One region of the Rhizobium sp. TRM96647 genome, then DNA from elsewhere that is predicted to be linked to it. Evidence: predicted binding sites of a transcription regulator. Region 1 holds the regulator's gene; each other region holds the start of a gene.
The links. The regulator LexA, encoded in region 1, represses DNA repair genes until DNA is damaged. The targets are predictions, from matches to a motif close to TGTTCNNNNTGTGTTCNG.
Positions count from the first base shown of each region.

Region 2: recA (recombinase RecA) is a predicted target of LexA. The motif match lies at 1,766-1,783, and genes of this name have one in related genera.
Region 3: OCK02_RS11290 (ribonuclease T2 family protein) is a predicted target of LexA. The motif match lies at 1,892-1,909, and genes of this name have one in related genera.
Region 4: OCK02_RS11640 (ATP-dependent helicase) is a predicted target of LexA. The motif match lies at 2,092-2,109, and genes of this name have one in related genera.

Region 1 is NZ_JAOXHF010000007.1:300,157-303,929, reverse strand. Features, by position in the region: gene OCK02_RS15610 (septal ring lytic transglycosylase RlpA family protein) at 1-106, opposite strand, end outside; gene OCK02_RS15605 (DUF992 domain-containing protein) at 623-1,156, shown strand; tRNA gene OCK02_RS15600 (tRNA-Ser) at 1,317-1,406, opposite strand; gene lexA (transcriptional repressor LexA) at 1,650-2,360, shown strand; gene OCK02_RS15590 (ComEC/Rec2 family competence protein) at 2,354-3,773, opposite strand, start outside.
Region 2 is NZ_JAOXHF010000007.1:56,785-60,557, forward strand. Features, by position in the region: gene OCK02_RS14395 (pseudouridine-5'-phosphate glycosidase) at 1-600, opposite strand, end outside; gene OCK02_RS14400 (carbohydrate kinase family protein) at 663-1,610, opposite strand; gene recA (recombinase RecA) at 1,842-2,927, shown strand; gene alaS (alanine--tRNA ligase) at 3,351-3,773, shown strand, end outside.
Region 3 is NZ_JAOXHF010000005.1:149,871-153,643, reverse strand. Features, by position in the region: gene ettA (energy-dependent translational throttle protein EttA) at 1-878, opposite strand, end outside; gene OCK02_RS11290 (ribonuclease T2 family protein) at 1,120-1,872, opposite strand; gene OCK02_RS11285 (alpha/beta fold hydrolase) at 2,064-3,005, shown strand; gene OCK02_RS11280 (DMT family transporter) at 3,013-3,773, shown strand, end outside.
Region 4 is NZ_JAOXHF010000005.1:228,991-232,763, forward strand. Features, by position in the region: gene OCK02_RS11640 (ATP-dependent helicase) at 1-2,050, opposite strand, end outside; gene OCK02_RS11645 (L,D-transpeptidase) at 2,156-2,842, opposite strand; gene OCK02_RS11650 (carboxymuconolactone decarboxylase family protein) at 3,056-3,463, opposite strand; gene OCK02_RS11655 (cyclase family protein) at 3,539-3,773, opposite strand, start outside.

The sequences.
Region 1 (3,773 bases):
CCGTCTCGCTCGTTGTGTTGCAGCTCGCCAGGCCGGCGCAGACGACCGGAATGGCGACGAGCCGGAAAGCAGTGCGCGCGCCCGCCGAGAAGAAACCGAAATTCATATGTCCCACGCCGCTCGTGTCCCTGACGCCACCGTTCGCGATCGTCTGTCCTGCGATCGCCCCCTCGATAGCGCTCCGTTCAAAACATAATATTAATCATGACCTCAAAATGGCGAAAATGCGGTTCTCCCCGCGCGGAAACGGCGCAACAGAAGAACTAAACTTCCGCATGGTTAATGAAGGGATAATTCAGGGGCGCCCTGCCACCTCTCCTTCCTTCTACTTCATGGCCGGCCGAACCATGCCGGCAAGGTCTTTACGATCCACTTCGAAGTCCCGCGGATAGACGCACCGCTGCCACCCGATATCTGGTTTTCCGGCAACGATCCGAGGATTGTTGATGGCGGAAGGGCAAGCTGCCTATGCCGTTGAATCGCCTCATTGAAGGCCGAACCCATGGGCCGACGGATTCGTCATTGTGGAACCTCGGCAACGGACAGGTGTTCCTGAAGGCCAACCGAGCGACCACGAGAAGGAGGGCGCGTCGATGAGCGCGCCCGAAACAGGAGAAAGCATATGAAAAAGACCTTTGCCATTGCAGTGATGACCACGGCAGTCGCGGCGTCCGGCCTGACGGCCGCCCGTGCCGCCGACATGGTGCCCGCACCGGAAGCGCCTGTGGTCGCCCGCTCGGAGGCGCGCGACGGCGTCCGCATCGGCTATCTCGACTGCCGGATCGGCGGCGGCGCCGGCTATGTGCTCGGCTCCGCCAAGGAAGTCGATTGCGCCTTCGTCACCACGATGGGCAGCGAACCGGTCGATCACTACCAGGGCCAGATCCGCAAGCTCGGCGTCGACCTCGGCTTCACCACGCAGGGCCGCCTCGTCTGGGCGGTGCTCGCGCCGACCGCCGGCTACCACCAGGGCTCGCTCGGCGGCGTCTACCAGGGCGCCACGGCGGAAGCGACCGTCGGCGCCGGCGTCGGCGCCAACATCCTCGTCGGCGGCACCTCCGGCTCCATCCACCTGCAGACCGTCAGCCTGACCGGCCAGATCGGCCTCAACATCGCAGCGACCGGCACGTCGATGACGCTGAACTCGGTCAACTGACACCCATGTTCCCGGGCGCCCTGCCATCCCGGCGGGGCGTCTACCTCCGCCTCGCGCCTCGCTATTCAGCCATCAGGGAAGCCCGGACGTTTGCGCCACAGACGTTCCGAGATGAAGACTGAAGAGCAAGCGGGAGACAAGGAATGAATTTTGCGGCAGATGGCGGAAGAGGTGGGATTCGAACCCACGGTACGGTTTCCCGCACGCCGGTTTTCAAGACCGGTTCCTTAAACCACTCGGACACTCTTCCAACAAGCTGCGCAACCATATCCTGCTGCATCAGCCGTCTTGTGCACCCGCGCCGGGGCACGGCGCTTTATAGCCGTTCATGGCAGGCCGTCAACGTGTTCAGTCGCATCCGGCACAGGTCAACCCGTGCCCTTGGCAGCCCACATTCATTGCCGACCTTCACGGAATTTTAGCCACTTGCGGAACACAAATGGAACAGATAGTGTTTGTTCCGTATTTGTTTCACGATTCTGGGTGACGAGCCATGCTGACCCGCAAGCAACAGGAACTGCTTCTGTTCATCCACGAGCGGATGAAGGAAACGGGGATACCGCCGTCATTCGACGAGATGAAGGATGCGCTCGACCTGGCGTCGAAATCCGGCATCCATCGGCTCATCACCGCGCTCGAGGAGCGCGGCTTCATCCGCAGGCTGCCCAATCGCGCCCGCGCGCTCGAGGTCATCAAGCTGCCGGAGGCCTATTCGCCGAGCCTCAAGGCGCGGCGCGGCTTCTCGCCATCGGTGATCGAGGGCAGCCTCGGCAAGGAAAAGCCTGCGCCGGAACGGCCGCAGGCTCCGGCGTCCGAGAGCTCGGTCGCCGTGCCGGTGATGGGCCGGATCGCTGCCGGCGTGCCGATTTCCGCCATCCAGAACAACACCCACGATATCTCCGTGCCGGCGGAAATGCTGGGCGGCGGCGAGCACTATGCGCTGGAGGTCAGGGGTGATTCGATGATCGAGGCGGGCATTCTCGACGGCGACACGGTGATCATCCGCAATGCCGGGACGGCCAACCCCGGCGACATTGTCGTGGCCCTCGTCGACGACGAGGAGGCAACGCTGAAGCGCTTCCGCCGCAAGGGCGCCTCGATCGCGCTGGAGGCTGCCAACCCGGCCTACGAGACCCGGATTTTCGGCCCCGACCGCGTCAAGATCCAGGGCAAGCTGGTCGGGCTCATTCGTCGCTATCATTGAGCTTCGGCATCGTCTTCCGGATCCTGGAAGCGGTCATCCCGGAAACTGTCTGTGCGCCAGTCGTAGAGGCGATGCCGGTTCCAGGGGCGATGAAGCTGGACGACCGCCTGCGTTGTGATGATGCCGTGCCCTGTCGCGACGGTATCGTTTGCCGGTGCCATCTCCAGGGCGCCGGTGAGGCGAAGGCTGTGTGCACTGATCAACCGGGCTCCGCTGGCGCAGCCGCCCTCGCGGCGATGGCGGGGGGCGACGACGATATCGGCACTGTCGCACGCGGCTCCCAGATGGGCCGGATCCTCCAGCCAGACCACCCGCCAGTCCGCAGCGGTGACGCCGACGCACCACGCCTGCCGGCGGCAGGCGAATCGCTTCTGCCGGGCGGCCAGGGTGAAGTCCGCGGCGAGTGCTTCCTTCGCGGCGCCGGTGTTGACATGATACGTCCCGGTTCCCTGCGAGACGGAAGATAAGACCGGACGGGGCAGCGCTGCATGCGACGGGGCCGCTTGTCCGTCACCCGCACGCCCGGCCGTGCCCCTTCGCCGTTCGGTCGTTGACCGCGCCGGGCTTCCCCGATCGCTCTCCCCGCCGCCCAGCATCAACGGCGCCATATGGTCCTCGAAGCGCAGGGCATAGCGCCACTGGTCGTAGATAAAACCGGGCGGCCGCCTGCGATTGGTGGCGGCCGTGCGACCGTCGACGAGCGCCACCAGCGCGCCGTCTTCGGAGACCAGCAACTGCGGTGCGGGCCGTGCCGGCGCAAGGGCCGCCACGGCGACGCCGGCGGCAAGGGGCAGGACGGCGAGCGCGGCGAGCCGCGTCCTGAACAGGCAGGCGAGCCCTCCGCCCGCAGCCAGAAGCGCGAAGGCAAGCGGCGAAAGGCGGCCGGTGACGATCTCGCCGCCCCATCCCGAGACCCAGTTCGCCATGACGATCATGGCTTCGATGCCTTTGCACATGATCGTCAGCGCAAGCCCTTCGAGCCCCAGCGGCATCAGCAGCATGGCGATCACCCCCATCGGCATGACGACAAAGGAGATGACCGGCATGGCCAGGAGATTGCCGGCAAGGCCGTAGGCCGGGATCCGGTGGAAATGGCCGAGGGAATAGACCAGCGTTGCCAGCCCGCCGATGACCGACGACAGGAGGAGCCCGGCCGTAAAGCCGGACGCGTGCTGCATCAGCCGCAGTCCGCCGGCGGACGGCCCCGTGCGGGAGACACCGCGGTCCCGCCATGCCGCATAGCCGGCCACCAGCCCGAGCGTCGCCGCATAGGACATCTGGAAGCCCGGTCCGGTAACGGCAGAGGGCGTGACAGCCAGCAGGACGATCGCCGACAGGGCGATGTTGCGCAGGCTGATGGCGGTGCGGTCGACCAGTACGGCCACAAGCATGACGACGATCATCAGCCAGGAG
Region 2 (3,773 bases), 240 kb from region 1:
GCCCGATTCGCGCGACCAGAAGGCGGGGAAATCGGGGCTGTCATAGGTGACGACCGGGACGCCGCGGCTCTCCAGAACCTCGAGCGTCTTGGGAATGTCGAGGATCGCCTTGGCGCCGGCGCAGACGACGATGACGCCGGTGCGGGCGAGTTCGTCGAGGTCGGCGGAGATGTCGAAGCTCTCCTCGGCCTTGCGGTGCACGCCGCCGATGCCGCCGGTGGCGAAGACGCGGATGCCGGCGCGGGCAGCAGCGATCATCGTCGCGGCCACGGTGGTCGCGCCGGTGCGCCGCTCGGCGATGGCGAAGGCGAGATCGGCGCGCGACAGCTTCATCGCGCCGGACGTCTGTGCTAGCGCCTCGAGTTCGGCATCGTCGAGGCCGACATGCAGCACGCCCTCGATCACCGCGATCGTGGCCGGGACGGCGCCTTCCTCGCGGATGATCCGCTCGACGCTGCGGGCCATTTCCAGGTTGCCCGGATAGGGCATGCCGTGGGTGATGATGGTCGATTCCAGCGCCACGAGCGGCGCGCCGCGCTCTTTTGCGGCCGTGACCTCGTCGGAATAGGCAATCGGCAGGAGAGGGGCTGATCTGGTCATCTTCTGATCCTCGGAAGGTGTCGGCTGGTGGTGCGGGCGGTCGCTTGCCGCCCGCACCGGTGTCATGACAGCATTTCGGCGTCCGGGACAAGTCCCATGACACGTGCGAGCAGGTCCGGTTCGAGCTCCTCGGCCACCGCCAGCGGCGAGCGAACGGCGATCAGGGCGGCTGCCGCCCCCTGGCGCAGCGCTTCGCCGAGCGGCCGGCCGGCAAGCTGCGCGGAGATGAAGCCCGAAGCGAGCGCGTCGCCGGCCCCGGTGACGTCGCCCAGAACCTCCAGCAAGGGCGGGGTCAGCATGGCGATCCCCGTCTCGTCGAAGGCGATGGCGGCGTGCCGGCCGCGGGTGACGACGCCGCGGGCGAGGCCTGCCGCGCGCAGCAGGTCCGGCCAGCGCCGCGGATCGTCGGGCTCAGAGCGGACCAGCGCGCGCGCTTCCGCCTCGTTCATGAACAGGCCCGACAGGTTCGGCAGGCATTCCTTGAAGCGCACCACCTTGGCCGGCGAAATGGCGATGCCGAAGGCCGGCCTGGCGCTGCTGCGCGCCGCGTCGGCAATCGCTGCGACCGTCTCGGCCGGCAGATTGGCGTCGGTGATGACGGCATCCGTCGCCGCAAACGCCTCGCGGACCGCGCGCTGCTGGATGCGGCGGGGGGAGAACAGGCGGTAGAGCTCCATGTCGGCGAGCGCGATCACCAGGTTGCCGTCGCGCTCGATGATCGCCGTGTAGCTCGGCGTGGTCCGGTCGAGGAAGGTGAAGGGCGTGTCCTCGACGCCGGCCTTCCAGGCCGCGGCGGCGACGATCTCGCCGTCCGGATCACCGCCCCGCGGGGAGATCAGGCGCACCGCATGGCCGAGCCGGGCAAGGTTGCGCGCCGCGTTGAAGGCGCCGCCGCCGGCCTCGACGAACCAGCTGCCCGGATTGCTGGCGCCGGGCGCCGTCTCGGCATGGATGCGGCCGCGCCGATCGACATGGGCGCCGCCGAGCGCGAGGATCCTGCTTGCCGTCATCGTGCCTGCCTCCCTGCGGTCCGATTCGCTGTGCGATTGCCGTCGCAACGGCGGGCGACATGGTGATACAATGTCGCAAGGGATCGCGGAAACGAAAACGGAACACGCCCTCGAATATCGAAACTATTCAATTGCATGGTGTGCTGTTGCCAAAAGAGAACAAAAAGTGTACATAGCTTCCATCGGCAGCTTCATTGCCTGTCTGGCCCCAATAACCTAAAGGTGGAGCAAATGGCACAAAACTCTTTGCGGCTCGTAGAGGACAAATCGGTGGACAAAAGCAAGGCACTCGAAGCGGCACTTTCTCAGATCGAGAGGTCGTTCGGCAAGGGCTCGATCATGAAGCTCGGCTCGAAGGACAGCGTCGTCGAGATCGAGACTATCCCGACCGGTTCGCTCGGCCTCGACATCGCGCTCGGAATCGGCGGCCTGCCGAAGGGACGAATCATCGAGATCTACGGTCCGGAAAGCTCGGGCAAGACGACGCTGGCGCTGCAGACAATCGCGGAAGCCCAGAAGAAGGGCGGCATCTGCGGTTTCGTCGACGCCGAGCACGCGCTCGATCCGGTCTATGCCCGCAAGCTGGGCGTCGACCTGGAAAACCTCCTGATCTCGCAGCCGGACAATGGCGAGCAGGCGCTGGAGATCACCGATGCGTTGGTGCGTTCCGGGGCGATCGACGTGCTGGTGATCGATTCGGTCGCAGCCCTGACGCCGCGCGCCGAAATCGAGGGCGAGATGGGTGACAGCCTTCCCGGCCTGCAGGCCCGCCTGATGAGCCAGGCGCTGCGCAAGCTGACCGCCTCGATCTCGCGCTCGAACACCATGGTCGTCTTCATCAACCAGATCCGCATGAAGATCGGCGTCATGTTCGGCTCGCCGGAAACGACGACCGGCGGCAACGCGCTGAAGTTCTACGCCTCCGTCCGCCTCGACATCCGCCGCATCGGCGCGGTCAAGGAGCGCGACGAGGTGATCGGCAACCAGACGAAGATCAAGGTCGTCAAGAACAAGATGGCGCCGCCCTTCAAGGAGGTCGAGTTCGACATCATGTATGGCGAGGGCGTCTCCAAGACCGGCGAACTGATCGACCTCGGCGTCAAGGCCGGCATCGTCGAGAAATCCGGTTCCTGGTTCTCCTACAACAGCCAGCGCCTCGGCCAAGGCCGCGAGAATGCCAAGCAGTTCCTGCGCGACAATCCCGATGCCGCACGTGAGATCGAGATGGCGCTGAGGCAGAATGCCGGGCTCATCGCCGACAAACTGCTTGACGGCAAGCCCGAGGATGACGACGGCGACAGCGCCGCCGAGATGTGATCGGCGCAGGCTTTTCCGATTTCCATTCGAAAGCCGGCCTTCGCGCGCGCGAAGGCCGGCTTTCTCGTCTGGACAGGGGAGAAGGCGGGCGATAAAAGCCATCAGTTTTCCAAGGTCCGGGGCAGGGCCGCCGAGGCCGATTGTGGGTGAGGCGGCGTGCGAACACGGTGGGCCGGCCGGCGATCGACCGCGACGTCGTCCGTCGGCGGTTCGGGACCGGGGAGCCGGATGACCGGGGGCCGGTGTCCAGGGGCAGGGTGTCCAGGGACAAGGGGACCGGAGGACGCGGCAGTGCCGCGGCGACGGGACCGATGACGCGGATGCCGGTGCCGGACAAGGGCCCGGACCGGCGGCGAACCCGTCGAAGTGTGGTTTATGGCGGGGCGCGCGGCCCTAACGCCTGCAAGTATGATAGGACGCAAGATGAGCGGCGTGAATGAGATCCGGTCGGCCTTTCTCGACTATTTCCGCAAGAACGGACACGAAGTCGTTTCGTCCAGCCCGCTGGTGCCGCGCAACGATCCGACGCTGATGTTCACCAATGCCGGCATGGTGCAGTTCAAGAACGTCTTCACCGGGCTCGAGCAGCGTCCCTATTCGACGGCGGCGAGCGCGCAGAAATGCGTGCGCGCCGGCGGCAAGCACAACGACCTCGACAATGTCGGCTATACCGCCCGCCATCACACCTTCTTCGAGATGCTCGGCAACTTCTCGTTCGGCGACTATTTCAAGGAGCGCGCGATCGAGCTCGCCTGGGGGCTGATCACCAAGGAATTCGGCATCGACAAGGATCGGCTGCTGGTCACCGTCTACCATACCGACGACCAGGCGTTCGACCTGTGGAAG
Region 3 (3,773 bases), on a different contig from region 1:
GCCACCAGTTCGTCATAGGCGCGGATACGCGCCTTCGACTTGGCCTGGCGGGCCTTCGGCGAGGACGCGATCCATTCCTGTTCGCGCGACAGGGCCTTCTGGCGGGCGCCTTCCTCGCGCTCCTCCTGCGCCATGCGCTTGGCCTTGGCCTGCAGATAGGCGGAATAGTTGCCCTCGTAGGGGATGCCGCGGCCGCGGTCGAGCTCGAGGATCCAGCCGGTGACGTTGTCGAGGAAGTAGCGGTCGTGGGTGACCATCAGGATCGCGCCCGGATATTCGCGCAAGTGCTTTTCCAGCCAGGCGATCGTCTCGGCGTCGAGATGGTTGGTCGGTTCGTCGAGGAGCAGGAGGTCGGGCTGGCGCAGCAGAAGCTGGCAGAGCGCGACGCGGCGCTTCTCGCCGCCCGAGAGGTTGTCCACTGCCGCGTCGCCCGGCGGGCAGCGCAGCGCGTCCATCGCCATCTCCACCTGGCTCTCGAGGTCCCAGAGGTTCTGGCTGTCGATGATGTCCTGCAGCTTGGCGCCCTCTTCGGCCGTTTCGTCTGAATAGTTCATCATCAGTTCGTTGTAGCGGTCGAGGATCGCCTTCTTGTCGGCCACCCCTTCCATCACGTTCTCCATGACGGTCTTCGACGCGTCGAGCTGCGGCTCCTGCGGCAGGTAGCCGAGGCTCGCGCCGTCGGCGAGCCAGGCCTCGCCCGTCCATTCCTTGTCCAGGCCGGCCATGATCTTCAGCACGGTCGACTTGCCCGCGCCGTTCGGACCGAGGATGCCGATCTTGGCGTCCGGATAGAAGGACAGGTGGATGTTTTCGAGGATCTTCTTGTTGCCATAGGCCTTGTTGAGCCCCGACATGTGATAGATGAACTGACGTGCCATACCGCGTGTACTCCGCATCGGAAGAAATTTGCCCGCTATGTAGGCGAATTCCCCGCCAGCGGCAATGCGGCGACCGCGCCTGCGAGCCGATTTGCCCGTCTTTGCCGGACCGGCCATCCGCCTTGTCGAACGCAACCGGCCGGGCCGCAGCCGAGACAGCCCGGCGCCGGAACGGGGCGTACCGACAGGAACGGGCGCCGGGGAAGCCCCGGCGGGTGTCTCCCGCCGCCTGACCTGCGGTTCATCGGGCATCGGCCGGCGCCAGCAGGCCCGCGTCGCACTCCGATTTCGTGACCGAAGCGCCCTGGATCAGCGAACGCAGGTCGCCGTCCGCCGCCGAGAGCCCGATCGTCAATCCGGTCACGACGGCCTGGCCGTCGACGGGCCGGCATCGCAGGCGGATCCGCTCGCCCGCGCCCCTGCCGAAGGCGCTGTCGAAGACGGCGGCGACGGCGGCCATCGTCACCGTCTCGCCCGCATGCGCCGCGAAGAACGCGCCGACGGCCGACCCGTTGACCGTGTCCAGAAAGTCGAGCGAGCGGCCATAATAGTCCTCCGCAGTGGCCGCGTGGCAGGTGCCGTTCATCAGCCACTGGTGGCGGTCGAGACCGGAGGCCGTACCGGGCATGGCCACGGACAGCCGCTTCGCCGTCCGCTCGGCGAGGACAAGTTCCGGCAGGTCGCTCCATCGCCCGGAACGGTCGCGTCGCTTCAGCTCCGCATCGATGCCGCAGTAGCTCTTGCGCACCTGCCACAGCCCGTGCAGACTCAGCTTTGCCGACACCGCTCCCTGCCCTTCCGGGGCGCATTCGGCCAGCGTGGGCCGGGTGAGGCAGAACCCCGGCTGCCACGTCAGCGCCAGGACATGGCGCGTCGTCCCGTCCCCGCTGGTCTCGCTCGCGGGCTGCTCCGGCAGCGTCACAGCAAGCGCCGACGATACGAAGGCTCCAACGACAAGCGCGAAGGCGGCGAGATGGCATGCAAGTCTCGACATCATGGCGACACTCCCCAACAAGAACAAAACAGAAACATTAATCAACACAAGCGCGAAAAATGCAACCTGGAATTTTACAGACTTTCCCGATCGCTCTTTGCCAGATGGCCTCTCCCGGCGATGTGATTGCTTTTCCAAGAGAAATCGATTTCATGGCCGTCGACGCCCGATCCGCCGGAGACCCGCCCACGATGTTTTCCGAGATGCCGCCGCTCCAGAGCCCGACCGGCGCCCGCCTCGCCCTGCGCCACGCGGCGGCCTCCATCGCGCCTGTGGGCATCGTGCTGGTCAGCCACGGCCTGGCCGAACATTCCGGGCGATACGGCGCCGTCGCCGAACACCTCGCGGCGGCAGGCTTCCACGTCTATGCACACGACCATCGCGGCCATGGCCGGACGACAGCGCCCGACGCGCCGCTTGGCCGCTTCGCCGGGCGCGACGGCCACCGGATCGCGGTGGAGGACATGCTGGCCGTTCGCGAAATGGCCGCCGGCCGCCACCCCGGCCTGCCGGTCATCCAGTTCGGCCATTCGATGGGCGGGCTCCTCGCGCTGTCCTTCGCCGAGGCCCACCCCGGCAAGATCGATGCGCTGGCGGTCTGGAATTCCAACCTCGCCCCCGGGCTGGCCGGCCGCGCCGCACAGGCGATCCTGCGCGCCGAGCGCATGCTGAAGGGATCCGACGTGCCGAGCACGCTGCTGCCGCAACTCACCTTCGGCGCCTGGTCGAAGACGATCCCGGACCGGCGGACGGACTTCGACTGGCTGTCGCATGACGAGACCGAGGTGGCGCGCTACGTCGCCGACCCGCTGTGCGGCTTCGACGCCAGCGTCTCGCTCTGGCGCGACATCTTCGCCATGACCTACGAGGCCGCATCGCCCGCGCGCATCGACCGCCTGCCCCGCGCCCTGCCCGTCCATCTCGTCGGCGGCGACGAGGACCCGGCGACGGATTTCGGCCGCGCCGTCACCTGGATGGCCAAGCGGCTGAAGAAGAGAGGCCTTGCCGACGTGACCGGCGTCGTCTATCGCGGTCTGCGCCATGAAACCCTGCTGGAGCGGCGGGACCTGCGCGAAGGTCCCCTCGAGGACTTCTGCCGCTGGTGCCAGAGGGTCGCGCGCCAGAACCGGTAACGAAGACATGACCACCCATCCGGCATCGCCGAAAATCGCCCCCCGCAACGAAGTCGGCATCGGCCTGGCGCTGATGGTCGTCTCCGTACTGATCGCGCCGGTGATCGACATCTTCTCCAAGCTGGCGGTGGTCGACGTCCCCGCCACGGTGATCACGCTCTGCCGCTTCCTGTTCCAGACGCTGACGCTGGTGCCAATCGTGCTCTGGCGCGGCACGCTGTTCGACCTCACCCGCCGGAAGGTGGCGCTGCATGCGGTGCGCGGCCTGATGACGGCGATCGTCATGATCAGCTTCGTCACGGCACTTGCCGTCATGGAGGTTGCCGACGCGCTGGCGATCTTCTTCGTCGAACCGATCATCCTGACGATCCTCGGCGCGATCTTCCTGAAGGAGACGATCGGCTGGCGGCGCTATACCGCCTGCGCCGTGGGCTTCCTCGGCGCGCTGCTCGTCATCCAGCCGAGCCTGCAGGAAGTAGGCCTCGTCGCACTGTTGCCGATCGTCTCGGCCTTCGCCCTGGCGGTCTACCTGCTCATCACCCGGCTCGCCGCGCAGAGCGAGGATCCCTGGTCCATGCAGCTTCACACCGGCCTGTGGGGCGCGGGCTTCGCCGGCCTCGCCCTTCTCGTCGGCGGCTCGCTCGGCTGGCCCGCCTTCATGCCCGTCCTGCCGCAGGGCGATGCGGCGTACTATATCGTCGGCGCCGGCATCGCCGCGACCATTTCCGGCATTTTCGGCGCCTATGCCTACCGCAATGCCCCGGCCTC
Region 4 (3,773 bases), on a different contig from region 1:
CCAGCCCCTTGGCCGAGTGCAGCGTCATGATCGAGACGGCGTCGAGGTCCTCGTTCTGCTCGGCATCCATGACAAGCGAGACGTGCTCGAGGAAGCCGCGCATGCTTTCGAACTGCTCCATCGAGCGGATCAGTTCCTTCAGGTTCTCCAGTCGTCCGGGGGCTTCCGCCGACTTGTCGTTCTGCCACATCGCCGTGTAGCCGCTCTCGTCGAGGATCTGCTCGGCAAGCTCGGTGTGCGGGGTGTTCTCCAGCAGTTCGGACCAGCGCTTGAAGTCGGCGACGACGTCGAACAGCGCCTTGCGCGCCTTCGGCTTCAGCTCGTCGGTCTCGACGATGTCGCTTGCGGCCGCCAGCATCGGGATGTCGCGGGCGCGGGCATAGTCGTGCAGGTTGCGGACGGTGGTGTCGCCGAGGCCGCGCTTCGGCGTGTTGACGATGCGCTCGAAGGCGAGGTCGTCGGCCGACTGGCAGACGAGGCGGAAATAGGCCATGGCGTCGCGGATCTCGAGCCGCTCGTAGAAGCGCGGGCCGCCGATGACGCGGTAGTTGAGGCCGAGGGTGACGAAACGGTCTTCGAATTCGCGCATCTGAAAGGAGGCGCGCACGAGGATCGCCATGTCGTTGAGGTTGTGGCGCCTGCCGTTCCTGTCCGGCCGCTGCAGGCTCTCGATCGTCTCGCCGACGGCGCGGGCTTCCTCCTCCGAATCCCAGGCGGCATGGACGACGACCTTGCCGTCTTCCGGATCGTGGCGGTCGGTGAACAGCGTCTTGCCGAGCCGGCCCTCGTTGTGCGCGATCAGGTGGCCGGCGGCCCCCAGGATATGGGCGGTGGAGCGGTAGTTCCGCTCCAGCTTGATGACCTTGGCGCCGGGGAAATCCTTCTCGAAGCGGAGGATGTTGTCCACCTCGGCGCCGCGCCAGCCGTAGATCGACTGGTCGTCGTCGCCGACGCAGCAGATGTTTATCTGCTGCTTTTCGTTTGCGCTCACGCTGTCGCCGCTGCGCGGCTCGCTCCGCGGGGACGCGCCATCAGGCGCGACGGCCGCTTGGCCTTGCCGTCCTTCGGACGGATAGGCGCCTACTTCATCCCATGGCCCGGAACTCGGCGCGGCCTGTCCCTCCCCCTCGTGGGGAGGGGGTGGGGAGGGGTTTTTCCTCGCGGATGACCGTTGCGCCAGCAACCGCAGCCACATGTACTGGGCAGTGTTGGTGTCCTGGTATTCGTCGACGAGGATGTAGCGGAACTTCTGGTGATAGTCCTTCAGGATATCGGGATTGGTGCGCAGGATGCGGATCGGGTGCAGCAGCAGGTCGCCGAAGTCGCAGGCGTTCAGCGTCTTCAGACGGTTCTGGTAGGCGGCGTAGAGTTCGCGGCCCTTGCCGTTGGCGAAGGCGCGGGCGTCGCCTTCGGGGATCTGCGCGGGATCGAGGCCCTTGTTCTTCCAGGTGTCGATCATGCCGGCGAACTGCTTGGCCGGCCAGCGCTTGTCGTCAAGCCCCTCGGCCTGGATGATCTGCTTGATCAGGCGGACGACGTCGTCGGTGTCGAGGATGGTGAAGTCCGACCGCAGCCCGGCCAGTTCGGCATGACGGCGCAAGAGCTTGACGCCGATCGAGTGGAAGGTGCCGAGCCAGGGCATGCCCTCGACGGCGCCGCCGACGAGCAGGCCGATGCGCTCCTTCATCTCGCGGGCGGCCTTGTTGGTGAAGGTGACGGCGAGGATCTGCGAAGGATAGGCGCGGCCGGTCGCCAAAATATGGGCGATGCGGGTCGTCAGCACGCGGGTCTTGCCGGTGCCGGCGCCGGCGAGGACGAGCACCGGGCCGTCCAGCGTCTCGACCGCCTCGCGCTGCTCCGGGTTCAGGCCGGAGAGGTAGTCGGGCACGCGGTGCTGGTCGCGAGCGGCCATGGCGCGCGCGGCGATGCCGCCGCCTGCGGGACTGCCGCCCGGGGTCCTGTTGCCGGAACCGGGTGTCGGGGCAGGGGTCTTCTTCAGCGCCGGATCGTCGTCGTCGAAGAAGGGAATGTCGTCGTAACCGCTCATCATGCGGCCCAATGTAGTGATTCGGGACCGAAAGGCCAGTTGCGCGTTCCTCTTTTATTCCGGTCGCCGCGGCTTGCGGGGCGACCGGATCGGAGGAAAACGGGCCGCCTACTGGTAGACGACGATCGGTGCGTGGTACTTCACACGGCCATAGAGGTCGATGACGTCCTGATTCATCAGGCGAACGCAGCCTGAGGAGACCGCCTTGCCGATCGAGCGCCATTCCCGGGTGCCGTGCAGGCGGTAGAGCGTGTCCTGGCCGTTCTGGAAAATGTAGAGCGCACGCGCACCGAGCGGGTTCTTCAGGCCCGGCTCCATGCCGCCGTTCTCGATGGAGTATCTCGCCAGTTCCGGCTGCCGGGCGATCATCTCGTTCGGCGGCTTCCAGCGCGGCCAGGGCTGGCGCCAGTGGATGATGCCCTGGCCCTGCCAGGCGAAGCCTTCGCGGCCGATGCCGACGCCGTAGCGCATCGCCGTGCCGCCGGGTTCGACCACGTAGAGGAAGCGATTGGGCGTGTCGACGACGACGGTGCCTGCCGGCTCGCCGGTCGGGTCGATCACACGCTGGCGGTAGAATTTCGGGTCGATCTCCTGAAAGGGAACCGCGGGGATCAGGAAGCCGCCGTCCTCGACCGGGCCGTACATGACCTGCAATTCCGCATCGCTCGGCGGGATGATGGGGCGGCGGGGGGCGACCGGGACGGGCGCGTTGCGGGCGGGCAGGGAGGTGGAGCAGCTTGCCAGCGCCATCGAGGCTGCTGTCAGCAGGAACGATCTCCGGGAGGTGAACGTCATTTTAGTGCAGGTCTTTCAAGGGATGGTTGGCGTGAGGTCGGAAATCCGTAACGGGATTGTCTGCGCGAACGCAAGACGGGACTGCGATCACATCTTTGTCACGGCGAACGCCGCTGCATCAAGGGAAGCAGCCCGCCAAAACCGGCTGGCGGCGCATGTCCGCGCGCCGGTGGTGCGCTTCGGCAACGCTGTTACCAGGATCCGGCCCCGCGACTAGTTGCGGTCTGCGTCGAAGGCGGGGTCGACGGGGACCTGCAGGGCGGTCGCGAGCTGGTTGGTCCTTGCTGCCAGCGAGATGATCGAGAGAAGCTCGGCGTGCTGGGCCTCGTCCATGCCTTTGGCCTTCGCCGCCGCCGTGTGGGAATGGACGCAGTAGCTGCATCCGTTCGTGGCCGAGACGGCGATGTAGAGCATCTCCTTGACCAGCGGATCGAGCACTGAAGGCGTTGCCATGACGGCCTTGACGTCGCGCCATGTGCTTTCGAGCAGTGCCGGGTCGAAGGCGAGATAGCGCCACATGTTGTTGATGAAGTCGGATTTGCGCGTGGCGCGGATGTCGTCGAAGACGGCCTTGACGCGCGGATCGGCTTCAAGGTCGGCTGCGGGCTTGACGGTGCTCATGGCGTCGCTTCCTTTCGATGCGGGCTTTTCATGCGGATCGGACCGGCGGCGGTGGCCGCCGATCCGGACCAGACCTCAGACAAGGGCGATCACGCGGGACGGGCCGCCCGTGCCGCCGCGCACCTTGGGGGCGCCGACGACGAGCGTGGCGCCCGTTACCGGCAGGCTGTCGAGATTGGCGATGGCCTCGAGGCCCCAGCGGCCGGCCGGAAGCCAGATGTTGTGGGCGGCGAAATCCGGCGAGGGGCCGTAATCGAGCGAGAGCGTATAGACGGCGATGCCGGCCGCCTTCGTCTGCAGCAGGGCCTCG